DNA from 2 places in the Coprobacillus cateniformis genome. Region 2 is predicted to be linked to the other one. Evidence: a T-box and tRNA genes for the amino acid it is inferred to sense, from the RefSeq annotation. Region 2 holds a T-box; the other holds one or more tRNA genes.

Region 1 (8,531 bases), 2.1 Mb from region 2:
CAGAAAACCAAAGTATTACAAAATAATAGAAATTCTTTAGCTTTCTTTTTAACTAAGATAATGAAATCAAACTTTTCAAAACACATACTTTAAACATTTTAAAAAATTTCTTTGATATTTTTTAAAATTATATATAATAAGAATGAAGAGGAGGAAGTAAAATGGAAGCACCTCATATATTAGTTATTGATGATGAAAAAGAGATTACTGATTTAATTGAAATTTATTTAAGTCAAGAAGGTTATCATGTAGAAAAAAGATATAATGCATTAACATTATTAGAAGATATTAGGACTTATCAAATTGATCTTGTTATATTAGATGTTATGATGCCAGAAATCAATGGAATACAGGCATTAAAAATGATTAGAGAAAAATATAATATACCTGTTATTATTGTTTCTGCAAAAACAGCAGATAATGATAAAATTGAAGGACTCTTAACTGGTGCAGATGATTATGTCAGTAAACCTTTTAATGCAATGGAATTAGTTGCACGAGTAAAATCACAATTACGTAGATTTCAGGTTTTTAACAAACCTATTAATGATTCCTCTCATATTATAGAAGCAAGTGATCTTATCATTGATACTCAAAAGAAATCTGTTACTTTAGATAATCAGTCACTCGCATTAACAAGAATTGAATATGAAATTTTAGTCTTATTAGCAAGTCAACCAGGAACAGTTTTTTCAATTGAAGATATTTTTGAAAAGATATGGCATGAAAAGATATGGCATGAAAAGTCCACAAATTCTAATAATACTATTATGGTTCATATTAGAAAACTACGCGAAAAAATAGAAAGACAGCCAAGAAATCCACGTCATATTAAAACAGTTTGGGGTATTGGTTATAAATTTGATTTATGATGAAAAAGATTAAGAGATTGTTTATTAGTAGTTTTAGATGGCGACTTTTTATTAATTTAATTGTGACTTATATTATGACATTCTTAATTTATAGTGCATTAATTATTATTTTTGATAATTTTAATTTGTTAGGAATGTCTATTGAATTAAGATATTTTATTGCATTTATTATTTCATTATTTCTCTTTTTAGTTATTTTCTTTGATTTAATGAATATTACCTTAAAGTATTTAAGTGTACTTAGTGGGACTATTCAAGAAGTCACTGCAGGAGATTATAATGTTGAGGCTCCTATTGAGTATGATGATGAATTAGGATTATTAGCTGCCAATATTAATGCTTTGGCAAAAACATTAAAGGACAAAGAAAAAGAAAGTGAGATTTTAAAAGAAAATGAGCGTTTAGCATTTGATGCTGAGAGAAATGCTGAGAAACAAAAAAATGATTTAATTACAAATGTTGCTCATGATTTAAGAACTCCATTAACAACTATTGTTGGATATTTAGAATTAATTAAAAATAATGAACATCTTTCTAAAGAAGATATTCAAAAGTATTCTACGGTTGCTTATGAAAAAGCAAAGAAGTTACAAGGAATGATGGATGATTTATTTGAATTTACAAGTTTAGATAAAGCTGATGTAAGAGTTCATATGACAACTCTTAATATATCTGAATTAATTCTTCAAATTGTTGATGAATTCTATCCAACATTTCAAGAGCATGATTTAACTCCAGTGATTAATATAGCTCAACCCAATCTTTTCATTCAAGGAGATGGCCAATTAATAGCAAGAGTTTTTGATAATTTATTATCAAATGCTGTTAAATATGGACAAGATGGTAATGATATTAAAATTGAGGTTTTAACTGATGACCAGAACGTCACAATTAAAATTATGAATTATGGTCATCCTATTGCTCAAGAAGATTTACCATATATTTTTGATAAATTCTATCGTTCTGATGCATCACGTTCATCTTCAACAGGAGGAACAGGATTAGGATTAGCTATAGCTAAGAATATTGTGCAAATACATAATGGTCAAATCTTTGCAACAAGTCATAAAGAAAAGACAACATTTGTTGTTGTCTTAAGAAAATTGCAAATTCAGGATTAGAGAGTATGCTTGACAGCTCTCTTTTTAAATTTTATGAAAATGACTTGCATCAACCTTACATATTGGGCAAATATAATCTTCTGGTAAAGTTTCGCCCTCATAAATAAATCCACAAACATCACAACGCCAACCTTGCTTCGTTGTTTCTTCAACATATGATGGTGCACTCTTAGGTGTTGTACCATTTTTCTTATCATGATAAGCTGCATATGTTAAAACAGTTTCATCACTCAATGTCTGAGCATCTTCAACTTCACTGATAAACATTAGATGTGTTCCTACATCAACAGTTTTTTTAACACGACAAGCAAACATTGCTGCTGTGTTCTCTGTTAAGTATTTAACATCATTAACATCAGTTTCATACGCAATGTTTTCAAACTTATTGACATCTTTACCACATTGGAATCCAAATGTTCTAATTATTTCCATAGGAACTTTTTCTAATAAGACACTGACATTAAATACACCACTTTTTTCAATGATTTGAGTTGTATAATTTTCCTTGTTTAATGTTATACAGACTTGTGATGGTTCTGCTGTCACTTGTGTCATTGTATTAATGACACAGCCACTTTCCTGATTATCGTTTTTTGAAGTCACAATATATAATCCATAACTGAGTTTAAAAAATGCTTTTGAATCCATATTTCATACCTCCTTATAAGGATTATACCACAATTTATAGATTATAAATAGTAATTATTCCTATTTATGTTATTTTTATTAACTTATGTTTATTAGAGATTGATTTTTATGTACTGAAAGAGTACAATTACCTCGATTAATATGTAAAAAGAGAGGGATATATCATGAAGATGTATAAAGACATGAATCATGAAGAATTAGTTTCTTTACATGATGATTTATGTAAGCAATATGAGCAGGTTAAAGCAAAAGGTTTGAAGTTAAATATGGCGAGGGGAAAGCCGGATGTCAATCAGTTACTTTTATCTACTGATATATTGGATGTCATTAATAGTCATTATGACTTTGGAAGTCAATATGAATATTGTAATTATGGTATTTTGGATGGTATTGATGAAGCTAAAGAATTTTTTGCAAAGATGTTAAACACTTCTTCTCAAAATGTTATTGTTTATGGAAATTCTAGTTTAACAATTATGTTTGATCAAATTAGTCGAGGTTATACCCATGGCTATTTAGGAGAGAAACCATGGTGCCAATTAGATAAAATTAAATTCTTATGCCCTGTTCCTGGATACGATCGCCATTTTGCTATAACAGAACATTTTGGCATTGAAATGATTAATATTCCTATGCATGAAAATGGTCCAGATATGGACCTTATTGAAAAATATGTTCAAACTGATGAAAGCATTAAAGGCATTTGGTGTGTTCCTCAGTATTCCAATCCAACTGGCATAACATATTCTGATGAGGTTGTAGAACGATTTGCAAATTTGAATCCTGCAGCAAAAGATTTTAGAATCTTTTGGGATAATGCATATTTAGTTCACCATTTATATAATGATAAACAAGAACATGTTAAAAATCTTATAAAAGCTTGCCAGGAGGCTGGACAGCCAAATCTCGTTTTTGAATTCTGCTCAACATCTAAAGTCACTTTACCAGGTTCAGGTGTTGCAGCATTGGCAACATCACTTGAAAATAAAGAGGATATTTTAAAACACATGTCTATTCAATGTATTGGATATGATAAATTAAATCAATTAAGACATGTAGAGTATTTTAATAAAATTGAAAGTATAGATACACATATGCAAAAACAGGCAAGTCTATTAAAGCCTAAATTTGAAGCTGTTTTAAATATTTTTGAAAGAGAACTTGAACCATTAGGAATTGCTGAATGGACTAAACCATTAGGAGGATACTTCATTTCCTTTATGGCAATGGAAAACTGTGCAAAAGCTATTGTACAAAAATGTAAAGAAGCGGGCACACTCCTAACAACAGCTGGAGCAACTTATCCATATGGTCAAGATCCTCATGATGCTAACATTAGAATTGCTCCTTCTTTCCCAAAATTAGAAGAATTAAAACAAGCAACAGAATTATTTGTTCTTTGTGTTAAGTTGATAAGTGTAGAAAAATTATTAGAAAAGGCATAATTTATGTCTTTTTTATTTTGAAATATGAGGAATAATTCTAGTTTTAATGTGTATAATAAGGATGGTTTTTCAATAAAAGGGATGATTTAAACATTTTTTAGGAAAATTTGAATAAAGATATTGACTAAAACGCAGAAAATTGTTATATTATATGAGCATGATTATTGGGATATAGCCAAGCGGTAAGGCAACAGACTTTGACTCTGTCATCTCCCTGGTTCGAATCCAGGTATCCCAGCCAATATGGAGGTTTAGCTCAGTTGGGAGAGCATCTGCCTTACAAGCAGAGGGTCAGCGGTTCGAGCCCGTTAACCTCCACCATTCTATAAAACATAACAAAATATTTGCCGGCTTAGCTCAATTGGTAGAGCAACTGACTTGTAATCAGTAGGTTGAGGGTTCAAGTCCTTTAGCCGGCACCAGTAATGGGGAGGTAGCGAAGTGGCTAAACGCGGCTGACTGTAACTCAGTTCCTTTCGGTTCGGTGGTTCGAATCCGCCCCTCCCCACCATTACAGGACCCGCTAGCTCAGTCGGTAGAGCATCTGACTTTTAATCAGAGGGTCAGGCGTTCGAGTCGCCTGCGGGTCACCATCTTAAAAATGAATAGTGCATGCCCAGGTGGCGAAATTGGTAGACGCACAGGACTTAAAATCCTGCGGACCTTAAAATCCGTGCCGGTTCGACTCCGGCCCTGGGCACCATTCATGCGGGTGTAGTTCAATGGTAGAACTTCAGCCTTCCAAGCTGACTACGTGGGTTCGATTCCCATCACCCGCTCCATTGATTTGCTTGAATAGCTCAGTTGGTAGAGCAATCGGCTGTTAACCGATCGGTCGTAGGTTCGAGTCCTACTTCAAGCGCCATGTGGCCTGTTGGAGAAACGGTTAACTCACATGCCTTTCACGCATGCATTCACGGGTTCGAATCCCGTACAGGTCACCATTTGATAACGAGCGATCATATTGATCGTTTTTTTTATTTATATTTTTATTGAAAATCGTTATCCTTGACAACAATCAACTACCCTTTTATAATTGAAAAGCGTAATAGAAAGGAGTATTCTATGAATAAATTATCGAAACTGGGGTTAACTCTGTAAGCAAAAGCTATTTACAGAGTCTCATGATAGCTTTTGTTTACGACTAGATAAATGTTTATTTAGGAGGAAACAACATGAGCTATAGAAAAGCAACTGACATATTACCCATTGAGATATTACAAGTTATACAAGAATATGTAGATGGTGATTATCTTTATATTCCAAAAAAGAAAGAGAATATTAAAGAATGGGGTACAAATACAAAAACTAAAGAGTATACAATGCAAAGAAATAAAGAAATCTTTGAAAAATATGTACAAGGATATTCAACTATTCAATTAGCAACTCTTTATTATTTATCTCATAAAACAATACAAAGAATAATACGTCAACAAAGAAGCGCATAAGGCGCTTTTTTGTTTCTTAAATAAGTTTGAGGTCGTAATACTACCATATTCATGTTTTACTTAAAAACAAGGAGGTTTAAGTTCATGAATCTTGTAGACACTATATACAACAAAGTACTTTTACGTGAGGGCAAAAGAAAAATCGAAGACTATCTTTTAGAAATACGATTATTTTCATATAATTCTTCAAAGCAATTAGCCCAAACATTATCTATCCCAATCCCTATTATTGTTGCTATAAAAAAGGAGTTACAATCACTAAATATTTTAGAAAAGGGGAGCGGATTTTCTTTAACTAAATCTGGAATCGAAATCATCGATTTAAGTTTTCATATAAAAGCTCTTAATTTAAAACACTATCATTATTTATCTAACACATCGGCATTAGAAATCATGACAAAATTTTCTTGGCTTCTAGATTACTTTAACAACCGTCCAAGTGCTGATGTCACAATTGACCAAGCAAAATGCACACTAGAATCCGCTATCAAAAGAGTACAATATATGTTAAAAAAAGAAAAATTGCTTCATCGAAACATTCTCTGTCTAGGTGATGACGATTGTATGAGTATTATTATTGCCACATTTAATGCATATATATTTACAAATCATTCTGAAAAAAATATTCATGTGTTAGATAAAGATATTCGTATTTTAAACTATATTAAACAAAGTCCACCATATATTCAAAAACAAATTCATGTAGATGTATGTGACTTTAGAGACACTTTGGAAAATAGATTCCAAAGAACTATGGATATTGTTATTATGGATCCACCATATACGATTAATGGAATAACCCTCTTTTTATCCAGAGCTATTTTATGTTTAAAACACGAGGAAAATCTATCATGTTATGTATCATTTTTTAAAATGGATTACCAATTTCTGTACACAATTCAAAAATTATGGGTAGAAAATCATATCCTTCTTCTAGATATGATAATTGGTTTTAATCAATATGAAGGAGGTAGCATTCTAGGTAGTCAGAGTGATTTTTACCATCTCATAACGACAGACAAAACTACAGTTCCTTTAATTGATAATAAGGCAATGATTTATACTGGCAAAAGAAACCCTACAACCCGCTCATATCAATGCAAAAAATGCAAGAAAATATATAAAATTAATGAGAAATCTAAATTTAATACAATTGAAGAATTAAAAAAGGAAGGATGTGAAAAATGTGGAGGAGATAGATTCTGTTTATACAAAAGAGTTAGAAATTTGTAAAAGAGTAGGCAAAGAAGTATGCATCGATGTTTCACAATGCCAGTTAAATAAGAAAGATCTTACTATTTTATTACATCAAATATCCAAACTTATGAATACAACTGTCCTCAGTATTCATAGTCACTCATTCACACCCCAAGGAGACACTATCATGGCCATCATAGCAGACTCCCATATCGCTATTCATACATGGCCAGAATATAAATATGTAGCAATTGATATTTTTTCATGTAAACAAAATATTCCTGATAACATTTTTTCATACATCAGTAATTTCTTTGAGACAGAAGATATAACTTATCATACACTCTTTAGAAAAGTTCATTTTAACAATGATAAATAAGACGATATTAAAAAGATCACTTCACATTGTGATCTTTATTTATTTAAATATTCATTTAACGGAGCTTTCATACGATTTGTTACATAATTGCTACCACCACGTCCTTTAACATCTTCAACCATTGTCGAAATAACAATCGGCTGAGATGAATCAGTAGTCATAACAGTAAACCAGCCAACTTCTGTACCTTCAGTATCATCTTGTGAATCTTTAATTTCGCCTGTTCCCGTTTTCCCAGCTAAAACAACATTTTTGTTATAGAAAGAATGTCCAGTTCCATTTTTATCACTAATAACTTGAATTAAATCTTCTTTGATTTCGTTAGCAACATCTTTTGAAAATGGTTGAGCCCATACTGAAGATTCCGTTGTTTTTACAACATGTGGTGCCATCATTTTTCCTTCATTCACAAATGCTCCATAGACTGATGCCATTTGTACAGGATTCAACAAGATTTGTCCTTGTCCATACCCACTATCTGCAATTTGTATTTCATCCTTGAAATCACCACTACTATATTGTGATTTATTCAATGATAACTCAAAAGGAATTTCTTCACCAATCTTTAAAGATTTGTATCCTTTTACCAAATTATCCGCACCAATCTCTAATGCTGCCTTTGCAAAATAAACATTATCTGAATAAACCAGTCCATTTTTAAGATTATTAGGCGTTGGAGCATGTAATGTTGTGACATAATAACTTCCCCAGCTTGAATCTTTTTGCCATTTCATAGCTGATGAGAAATCCTTTGCAGGATCCAATGACTTTGTCTCTAAACCTATTGCAGCAGTTATTGGTTTCATACATGAACCAGGAACCCATGTTGATCTAAAACGATTTAATAACGGCTTATTTTTATCATCATTTAATGCATTCCATTGACTTGTGCTCATCCCCAAAATAAAATCATTGCTAGAAAATGTTGGTGTACTTACCAAAGCCAAAACTTCACCAGTTTTTGGATTCATTGCAACTGATGCACTCTTATCATTTTGGAATTGATTATATAAACTTTTTTGCAATGTTATATCAACAGTCAAAGTCATATCTTTCCCATCTTCTCTTAACTGTCGTGCAATTGATGCCTTACGTTCACCACTATCATCTTGTATATAAATTTCAATACCATCTTTCCCTTTCAAATCTTTTTCGTAAGCGGCTTCAATTCCGCTACGTCCAATATAAGAATTTTCAGTATATCCTTCTCCTTTATGCTTATCTAAGTCCTCTGCTGTTACCTTCTGCATATAACCCACTAAATGTGATGTTACTTTTCCATATGGATATGAGCGTATATTTGTTGTAGTTAACTTCACTCCAGCAATAGCTAATAAATCATTCTCTAAATTCTTATCATCTTTAGAAATTGTCTTTAATGGAACAAAAGAATCATCTTTAATCCAAGATGCACTCATTGT
Region 2 (8,531 bases):
TTTCAAAACTATCATTTGCTTGTTGATTTTGGTTATACCCTTTGTTTTGATTTTGCTTTTGTTTGTTTTTTGCTTTCTTGTGACTCATATTCGTTTCTCCTTTATTTCTATTGACATTATTAGTATGTGAAATTTAAAAAAAATTATAAAAAATATAATGAGAAATGATACTTTTTACTTAAATTGTGCTAGAATAGTTGAGAGGTGATAAGGAATGTATTATTTTATTGGAATTAAAGGTTCAGGTATGGCTTCTTTAGCAACAATACTATACGATTTGGGTCATAAAGTTGCTGGAAGTGATATTGATAAATATATATTTATAGAGGATGAATTGAAAAAAAGAGATATTCCTATTTATTCTTTTAACAAAAATAATATTAAAGATGGGTATGATGTCATTATTGGAAATGCCTTTGATGAATCAAATGAAGAAGTCAAAGAAGCACTAGCAAATCCAAATGTAAAAACACATACCTATTATGATTTTTTAGCTCAATTATTAGATAAATATGTTTCAATTGGAATTGCTGGAACACATGGTAAAACAACAACGACTGGGATGGCTTACCATCTCTTTAAAGACTATAATAAGACTTCAGTTTTGATTGGTGATGGAACTGGTCATGCGGTGAAAGATAGTCATTATTTTATTGCAGAAACTTGCGAATATCAAGATCATTTTCTACATTATCAGCCAACATATGCAGTAATTAACAATATCGAAATGGATCATGTTGATTATTTTCAATCAATCGAGCAATATGTTCAGTCATTTGAGCAATTTGCTAATCAAGTGAAAGATACGGTTGTTGTCTGGGGTGATGACCCGCATTTGCCACACTTGAATTATACTAAAAGAGTTTTAAAATTTGGAATAAGTGATAAAAATGATGTGATTGCTAAAAATATTATTAATAATAATCATGGATTGTATTTTGATGTTTATATTCATGGCGATTTATTTGGTCATTTTGCACTTCCTTTCTATGGAATGCATATGTTGTATGATTCTTTAGCAGTCATTACATTAGGATATTTAGAAAATATGGATGCTGATTACATCCAAAAACGTTTATCTACATTTGATGGAGTGAAACGCCGTTATACAGTTCAGGAAGTTGGGAATAATGTATATGTGGATGATTATGCACATCATCCAACAGCAATCAAATATGTCATTGAGGCAACGCGTTCTCGATATCCTGGTAAAGAAATTGTTGCTATTTTCCAACCTGATCGTTTTTCTAGAGGGCTGCGATTTGCAAAAGAATTTGCTGAGTCAATGAATTTAGCGGATTATCCATTCCTCGTACATTTTCCAGAGAATGCTAAAAAAGAAGCTGGAATAGATATCGATATTCATGAGATTGGTCAATATCTTCCACGTGCAATTGTGATTCATGAAGATGAAGATGCTGTCAAATTATTGGCAGAACATGATGATGTGGTTTTCTTGTTTATGAGTAGCAAGGATATTTATAAGTTTGAAGATATGCTGATTGATTATAAATCAACACATTAGCAATGACTTCCTCATAATGGAAATTTATGGTATAATATACTAAAGTCAAAGAAAGGAGAATTTATGGAAAACGCACAATTAGTATCTATGTGTATTTTGATCTTGTCTGGGGCTTTTGCTTTAATAAGTTTAGGACTCTTGTTAATTAGGATGTCTGGTGCTGTGAAGGAAGCAACTGTTTTAATGACAATGGTAGAAACAACATTAACAAAAGTGAATCATATTTTAGATGATATCAATAATAAAATGGAGATGTTGAATGCGCCTGTTGAATTGTTTAGTGGCTTCTTTTCAAAAGGTGGTTTGAAGGCAACATTGCTTTCTGGATTAGGGTTATTAACTTCTATGTTTAGAAGAAAAAAATAATAAGAAAGGTGAAGAAAAGATGAAAATTGGTAAGTTTATTTTAGGTTTAGGAATTGGTGCTGCTGCTGGATTATTATTAGCACCAAAAAAAGGTAGTGAATTAAGAGAAGATATTAAGAGAGAATCTTTAAAGGCATATGATCAATTGAAAAATATGACTAAAGAAGATGTTGAAGCAATGCTTGGGCAAACAATTGAAACAGTTAAAAAATCTGTTGATGAATTTGATTTGGATGTATTTAAAGAAACAACAAAGGAAAAATTATCTGATTTGGAAACAAAATTAGAAGAATTTGCTAACAGAGTGAAAGAGACTGATCAATATATGCAGGTTAAAGAAAGTGTATATGATTTAAGTGATAAAGTGAATTCTAAAATTGATGAAGTGAAAACAAAGGTTTTAGATGCAACTTTAAGTGATGAAGATTTAGAAAAGTTAGAAAACGAAATCGATGATGTTGAAGATAAATTAGAAGAAATGATTGAAGAAATCAAAGATTAAACATGGGAAAGAATGTAACAATTTACGATGTTGCTAGAGAGGCTGGTGTCTCTCTGGCAACAGTTTCACGTGTAATTAATGGTTCTAATGTTGTGAAACCAGGTACACGTGATCGCGTTATGGACGCTATTCAACGTTTAGATTTCAAACCAAATCAAATTGCAAGAGGTCTTGCAACAAGTAAAACAACAACAATTGCGATTGTTTTTCCACAGTCATTATTTGCACATGTTAAAGATATGATTGGTGGTATAGGAGATACAAGCCGTCGCTTAGATTACAATGTAAGTATTTATACAACTGATGAAATTGGAGATGGTAATCCCATTGAAACAGTGATTGAAAAGGTTGTAAAATCACGAGCTGATGGAGTTATCCTATTTAATAATGAGGAAATTGAGCAGGAAATTGAATTGGTAAACAAATATAAAATTCCATCAGTTGTCATTGGAGCTTGTGTATCAAGTCAATATATGGGATCTATCTTTGTGGATTCTAAAAAAATTGCTTATGATATCGTCAATGAATATTTAAATAGAGGTCAAAGTGATATTGCTTTTGTTAGCCCAAAACAAAATCTGATTAAAACTGATGATATGATTTCTGGTATTGTTCAAGCTTACCAAGAACACAATCTAACTTTTGATACTGATAAACAAATTATTCATACATCTACGCATTATGAAAAAAGTTATCCGCAATTCTTAGAATATTTTAAAACTCATAAACATGATGTTGTCTTCACTGGATATGATAAAGAAGCTGTTGCAGTTGTCAATGCTGCCATTGATAATGGTATTCAAATTCCTGAAGATATGGAAGTCATTGGAATGATGAATACAAGTTATGCTTTAATTTGTCGACCAGCCTTAACTTCTATTCATGTGCCTGTCTATGATATGGGAGCTTTAGCAGTTCGTTTATTAACAAAAATTTTAAATGAAGAAGAAATTGATACAAAAGAGGTTCCAGTGCAACATTTAATGATGCCAAGAGGAACAACAAAATAAAAACTTCTATTGAATTAGAAGTTTTTTTGCGAGAGAAGGGGAAAAAGTGGAAAGAAGTAATTCTGAGACTCTGCATATGTTAAAAGAGAGGGGTCATCTGAGTCGTCGTTTGTTTTTTGAAGGGTTAATTGTTGGAGCATTAGCGGGCTTAATCGCAATTATTTATCGCTTATTATTAACCAATGCTGAAGATATCTATTTTACAATTGTTTCATTTGTTAAAGGAAATTTTATATTAACTATACTGTGGTTTATGGGATTGGTGATTTTAGGGCTTGTTATTGCGGCGTTTTTAAAGTATGAGCCATACATTTCAGGATCTGGTATTCCGCAAGTTGAAGCTGAAGTCCAGGGACAGATTGATCAATGCTGGTATAAGGTCTTATTTGCAAAAATAATTGCAGGGACATTGTGTATTGTTGGTGGTCTTTCATTAGGCCGTGAAGGCCCTAGTATTCAATTAGGTGCTATGATTGGGAAGGCAGTTTCAAAATTCTTTAAACGGATCAAAACAGAAGAACGTTTTTTGTTAACTTGTGGCGCTGCTGCAGGATTATCTGCAGCATTTAATGCACCACTTGCTGGAATTATGTTTGCTTTAGAAGAGGTTCATAAAAATTTTTCAACAAGTGCACTTGTTTCAGTTATGTGTGCTTCATTAACAGGTGATTTTCTAAGCCGTCAAATTTTTGGATTATCACCATCACTGCATTTTACTTTAGAAATATCCTTGCCTCTTAATCAATATGCATGGTTACTGGTTCTAGGAGTTGTCACTGGATTACTAGGAGTATTTTATAATAAAATGACAATAGCATCATTAAAGTTATATGATCGTATTCCTGTTTTAAAATCATATCAGAAAATAATTATTCCTTTATTCGTTTCTGGAGTATTGGGGTTATGGCTGCCACAAGTTATTGGTGGTGGACATGTTTTGGTTAACTATCTCAATAGTGAACAATTGGTTTTAAGTACTCTGGTTGTTTTGTTAATTGTTAAGTTTGTATTTTCTCTTTTGAGTTTTGGTTCTGGTGCTCCAGGAGGAATATTCTTTCCTTTATTAATACTGGGAAGTCTTATTGGGGCTATATTTGGTCAAATAGCTATGATATTTGGAATTGCAGATGTCTATTTTGTTAATTTTGTTATTTTTGCAATGGCAGGTTTTTTTGCTGGAATTGTAAGAGCACCAATTACTGGTATTGTTTTGATTGCTGAAATGTGTGGAACTTTAAAGCTCCTGCTACCAATTGCTATTGTATCATTTATTGCTTATATTGTAGCGAACAGTCTTGGAAACGAACCTATATATGAAAGTTTGTTACATCGTTTGACAAAAAATAAAAATTCTGTTCAATCTATTGAAAATAAGGAACTTGTTTCATTTGTAGTGAGTTTGGGAAGTATAGCTGTCAATCAAACAGTTGCTTCGTTGACATTACCTCCAAGATGTTTGTTGGTTTCTATAATGCGTGGGAAAAATGAAATCATTCCTCATGGTGATACACAGTTCTATGTTGGTGATCAGGTTGTTATGATTGTCGATCGATATAGAATAGATGAAGCTAAAGAAAAATTAGCAGAAATATTTACTTTTTCATGATGAAATGCTTTTCTTTATTGACTTCATTTGTAAAATCGCATATTATATGAATAAGCGTTGAAAGAGACAAGTAGTTATATTGATTTGGTATAGAGAACTTGTGGTTGGTGAAAACAAGACAATAAATATAATGAATACACTCTGGAGCATCTAAGTGCAAAGCTTAGACGGTGGCAACATCGTTATCAATTGAGAGAGTATGCTGATGCATAAATAAAGGTGGTACCGCGAGAATTCGTCCTTTGGGAGGAATTCTCTTTTTTATTTGAAGGAGGATATTATGAAAATTTATGATGAATTGGTATGGCGAGGACTTATTAAGGATGTGAGTTCTCCAGAAGTGGAGGAAAAGTTAAATAATGGTGGAATGACTTTTTATATTGGAACTGATCCTACTGGTGATAGTCTACACATTGGTCATTTTTCATCTTTTTTAATAAGTAAAAGATTGAAAGATGCAGGGCACAATCCTATTTTACTGGTTGGTGGTGCAACTGGTTTGATTGGAGATCCTAAACCTGATACAGAGAGGCCCATGATTACTAGAGAACAAGTTCAACATAATTTTGATTGTTTGAAAAAGCAGGCACAAGATTTGTTTGGTTTTGAAGTTGTTAATAATTATGATTGGTCTAAAGATTTAAACTTTATTGATTTTCTAAGAGATTATGGTAAATATTTTAATGTGAATTACATGTTAAATAAAGATATTGTCAAAAGAAGATTGGATTTAGGAATTACTTATACAGAATTTTCTTATATGATAATGCAGGCTATGGATTTTTATTGGTTATATGAAAATAAAGATTGCCATATGCAGGTCGCAGGACAGGATCAGTGGGGAAATATTACTGCTGGAATTGAATTGATCAGAAAAAAATCAGGAAAAGAAGCATATGGTTTTACAATGCCTTTATTAACAAAGTCTGATGGAACTAAGTTTGGGAAAACCAATGGTCATGCAATCTGGTTAGATAGAGAAAAGACATCTCCATATGAAATGTATCAGTTCTTTATTAACTCAGAAGATGAAAAAGTTATTGATTACTTAAAGTTTTTGACATTCTTATCAAAAGAAGAGATTGAGGAATTAGAGGAGAAAAATAAAACGCAACCTCATTTAAGAGAAGCTCATAAAGCGTTAGCTAAAGAAGTGATTACTTTTGTCCACGATGAGGCTGCATATGAAGAAGCCTTAGAAATTAGTCAGATGTTGTTCTCTGGAAAAATTCAAACATTAACACTTGCACAGGTTCAATCATGCTTTAATGGTGTTCCTAGCATTGAAATGGAAGAGGATACAAAAATTTTAAATGCTTTGGTTCAAGTTGGTGCTGCATCATCAAACCGCGAAGCACGTCAGTTTGTTACAGGTGGTTCTGTACTTATTAATGGTGAAAAGGTGACAGATGTAGAGTTTGTTATTAAGAAGGAGAATGCTTTTGGGAAAGAAGCAACTGTTATAAGACGTGGTAAGAAAAATTACTATGTTATTAATCATAAATAGGAGAAGTATATGAAGAAAATATTGACATTGGTTTTATGTTTGGGTTTTTTATTTGGATGTGGATCTGAGAATTCGTCAAAGAATAATACCAATTCACCAAAAGCAAAAAATGGTGATATTGTGAAGATTGATTATGTTGGTAAGTTGGATGGTACAGCATTTCAAGGTGGAACTGCAAATGGAGCTTTATTAGAATTAGGATCAGGAACTTTTATTGATGGTTTTGAAGAACAATTGGTTGATATGGCTGTAGACAGTTCTAAATCAATTAAAGTGACATTTCCAGCGAACTATGGTTCAAGTGAGTTGGCTGGAAAAGAAACGACATTTGATATTGATCTTCATGCTATTTATCAGCCTGCTGATGACGCTGCAAGTCAAAATAGTGATATTGTAAAAATTGATTATGTTGGTAAGTTAAACGGAACAGCATTTCAAGGTGGAACTGCAAATGGAGCCTTACTCGAATTAGGATCAGGAACTTATATTGAAGGTTTTGAAGAACAGTTAGTAGGTATGAAAACTGGTGAATCAAAAACGATAAAAGTGACGTTTCCAGCCAATTATGGTTCAAGTGAATTAGCTGGCAAAGAAGTGACATTTGATGTTGCTATCAATCATATTTTTAGAGTTGTGAAATAAATGGGTATTTTTACCCATTTGTTTTTATTTTATGGTATACTATGAATTGGTGATAGAATGAATGGAATATTATTAATACATAAACCTTCAGGCATGACAAGCCATGATGTTGTGAATAGAATAAGAAGGATTTTACATACAAAGAAAGTGGGGCATTGTGGGACATTAGATCCAGATGCAACAGGTGTGCTGGTTTTATGCATTGGCAAAGCAACAAAAGCTTTGCAGTTTTTAATGAGCGAAGAAAAGGAATACATAACAACACTTTCTTTAGGAACTGCAACGGATACATATGATGCAAGTGGCACTGTTATTGAAAGTCGGGAATATGATGGTGTTGAAAATGTTGTAGAAGTTTTACAATCTTTTGTTGGAAATCAAAAGCAAATACCTCCTATTTATTCGGCTATTAAAGTGAAGGGCAAAAAACTTTATGAATATGCACGTAATCACGAAGAGGTTAAAATTGAACCAAGAGATATTATCATACATGAAATCGAATTGCTTCAACAAGATGAAAATGAAATCACTTTGAGAGTACGTTGTTCTAAAGGAACATATATTCGTTCTTTGTGTGTGGATATAGCTAAAAAATTAGGTTATCCTGGTCATATGTCAAAATTAATAAGAAGTCAATCTGGACATTTTCGCTTAGAAGACTGCTCAACTTTAGAGGATATTGAAGCAGGGCATTTTCATATGCTATCTATAGAAGATGCATTTGAACATTTTGATAAATATGTTATTGAGGATGAGAATATTGTTATTCATGGGAAAATGATTAAAAGTGATATTGATCATCAAGTTGTTATTGTGAATAAGCAGGGCAAGGTATTGGCTGTATATGGACCTAATGGTCAGGGATATTTAAAAAGTATAAGAGGGTTGTTTTGATGGAAATAGTTTATTTGGATGGACAAAAAGTGAATATAGTGGAACCTATTTGTAGTGCTATTGGTTTTTTTGATGGTTTGCATATTGGACATATGGCTTTGGTGAATGAAGTCAAAAGAGTGAGTGAGCAAAAAGGATATAAAAAAGCTTTGATGACTTTTGATCATTACCCACTTTATGTATTAGGAAAAATCAAAGAAGAAAAATATTTAACATCAATGAATGATCGTATTTCACTTTTAGAGAAAGAGGGATTAGATTATTTATTTATCGTAAAATTTACTAAAGAAGTGGCGGCTTTAAGTCCTGAAGATTTTATCAATCAATATCTCATTGACCTTCATGTAAAGCATATTGTTTGTGGGTTTGATTTCCGTTTTGGAAAATACAATGCTGGAAATACTATGACTTTACAAGCTTGTCAGCAATTTAATGTCAGCGTGATACCAGAAGTTCTTTATAAAGGTGAGAAGATTTCT

The links. A T-box is a leader RNA that pairs with one kind of tRNA and senses whether it is charged. The one in region 2 lies ahead of tyrS (tyrosine--tRNA ligase), so its partner is inferred to be a tRNA-Tyr.
Region 1: it has a tRNA-Tyr gene. The T-box ahead of tyrS (tyrosine--tRNA ligase) is inferred to sense a tRNA for this amino acid. The anticodon was not compared.

What each region holds. Positions count from the first base shown of each region.
Region 1 covers NZ_WSNW01000001.1:1,410,365-1,418,895, forward strand. The annotation lists gene GQF29_RS07155 (response regulator transcription factor) at 162-872, shown strand; gene GQF29_RS07160 (sensor histidine kinase) at 947-1,993, shown strand; gene GQF29_RS07165 (flavin reductase) at 2,018-2,641, opposite strand; gene GQF29_RS07170 (aspartate aminotransferase type Ic) at 2,806-4,086, shown strand; tRNA gene GQF29_RS07175 (tRNA-Gln) at 4,252-4,327, shown strand; tRNA gene GQF29_RS07180 (tRNA-Val) at 4,332-4,407, shown strand; tRNA gene GQF29_RS07185 (tRNA-Thr) at 4,433-4,508, shown strand; tRNA gene GQF29_RS07190 (tRNA-Tyr) at 4,514-4,597, shown strand; tRNA gene GQF29_RS07195 (tRNA-Lys) at 4,604-4,679, shown strand; tRNA gene GQF29_RS07200 (tRNA-Leu) at 4,701-4,789, shown strand; tRNA gene GQF29_RS07205 (tRNA-Gly) at 4,795-4,868, shown strand; tRNA gene GQF29_RS07210 (tRNA-Asn) at 4,876-4,951, shown strand; tRNA gene GQF29_RS07215 (tRNA-Glu) at 4,955-5,030, shown strand; gene GQF29_RS07220 (CD3324 family protein) at 5,262-5,534, shown strand; gene GQF29_RS07225 (bis-aminopropyl spermidine synthase family protein) at 5,619-6,767, shown strand; gene speD (adenosylmethionine decarboxylase) at 6,721-7,110, shown strand; gene GQF29_RS07235 (penicillin-binding transpeptidase domain-containing protein) at 7,146-8,531, opposite strand, start outside.
Region 2 covers NZ_WSNW01000001.1:3,522,628-3,531,158, reverse strand. The annotation lists gene GQF29_RS18930 (hypothetical protein) at 1-88, opposite strand, end outside; gene GQF29_RS17535 (UDP-N-acetylmuramate--L-alanine ligase) at 215-1,525, shown strand; gene GQF29_RS17530 (DUF948 domain-containing protein) at 1,589-1,891, shown strand; gene GQF29_RS17525 (YtxH domain-containing protein) at 1,911-2,393, shown strand; gene GQF29_RS17520 (LacI family DNA-binding transcriptional regulator) at 2,396-3,403, shown strand; gene GQF29_RS17515 (ClC family H(+)/Cl(-) exchange transporter) at 3,450-5,009, shown strand; T-box leader at 5,058-5,255, shown strand; gene tyrS (tyrosine--tRNA ligase) at 5,290-6,516, shown strand; gene GQF29_RS17505 (FKBP-type peptidyl-prolyl cis-trans isomerase) at 6,526-7,158, shown strand; gene truB (tRNA pseudouridine(55) synthase TruB) at 7,216-8,052, shown strand; gene GQF29_RS17495 (bifunctional riboflavin kinase/FAD synthetase) at 8,052-8,531, shown strand, end outside.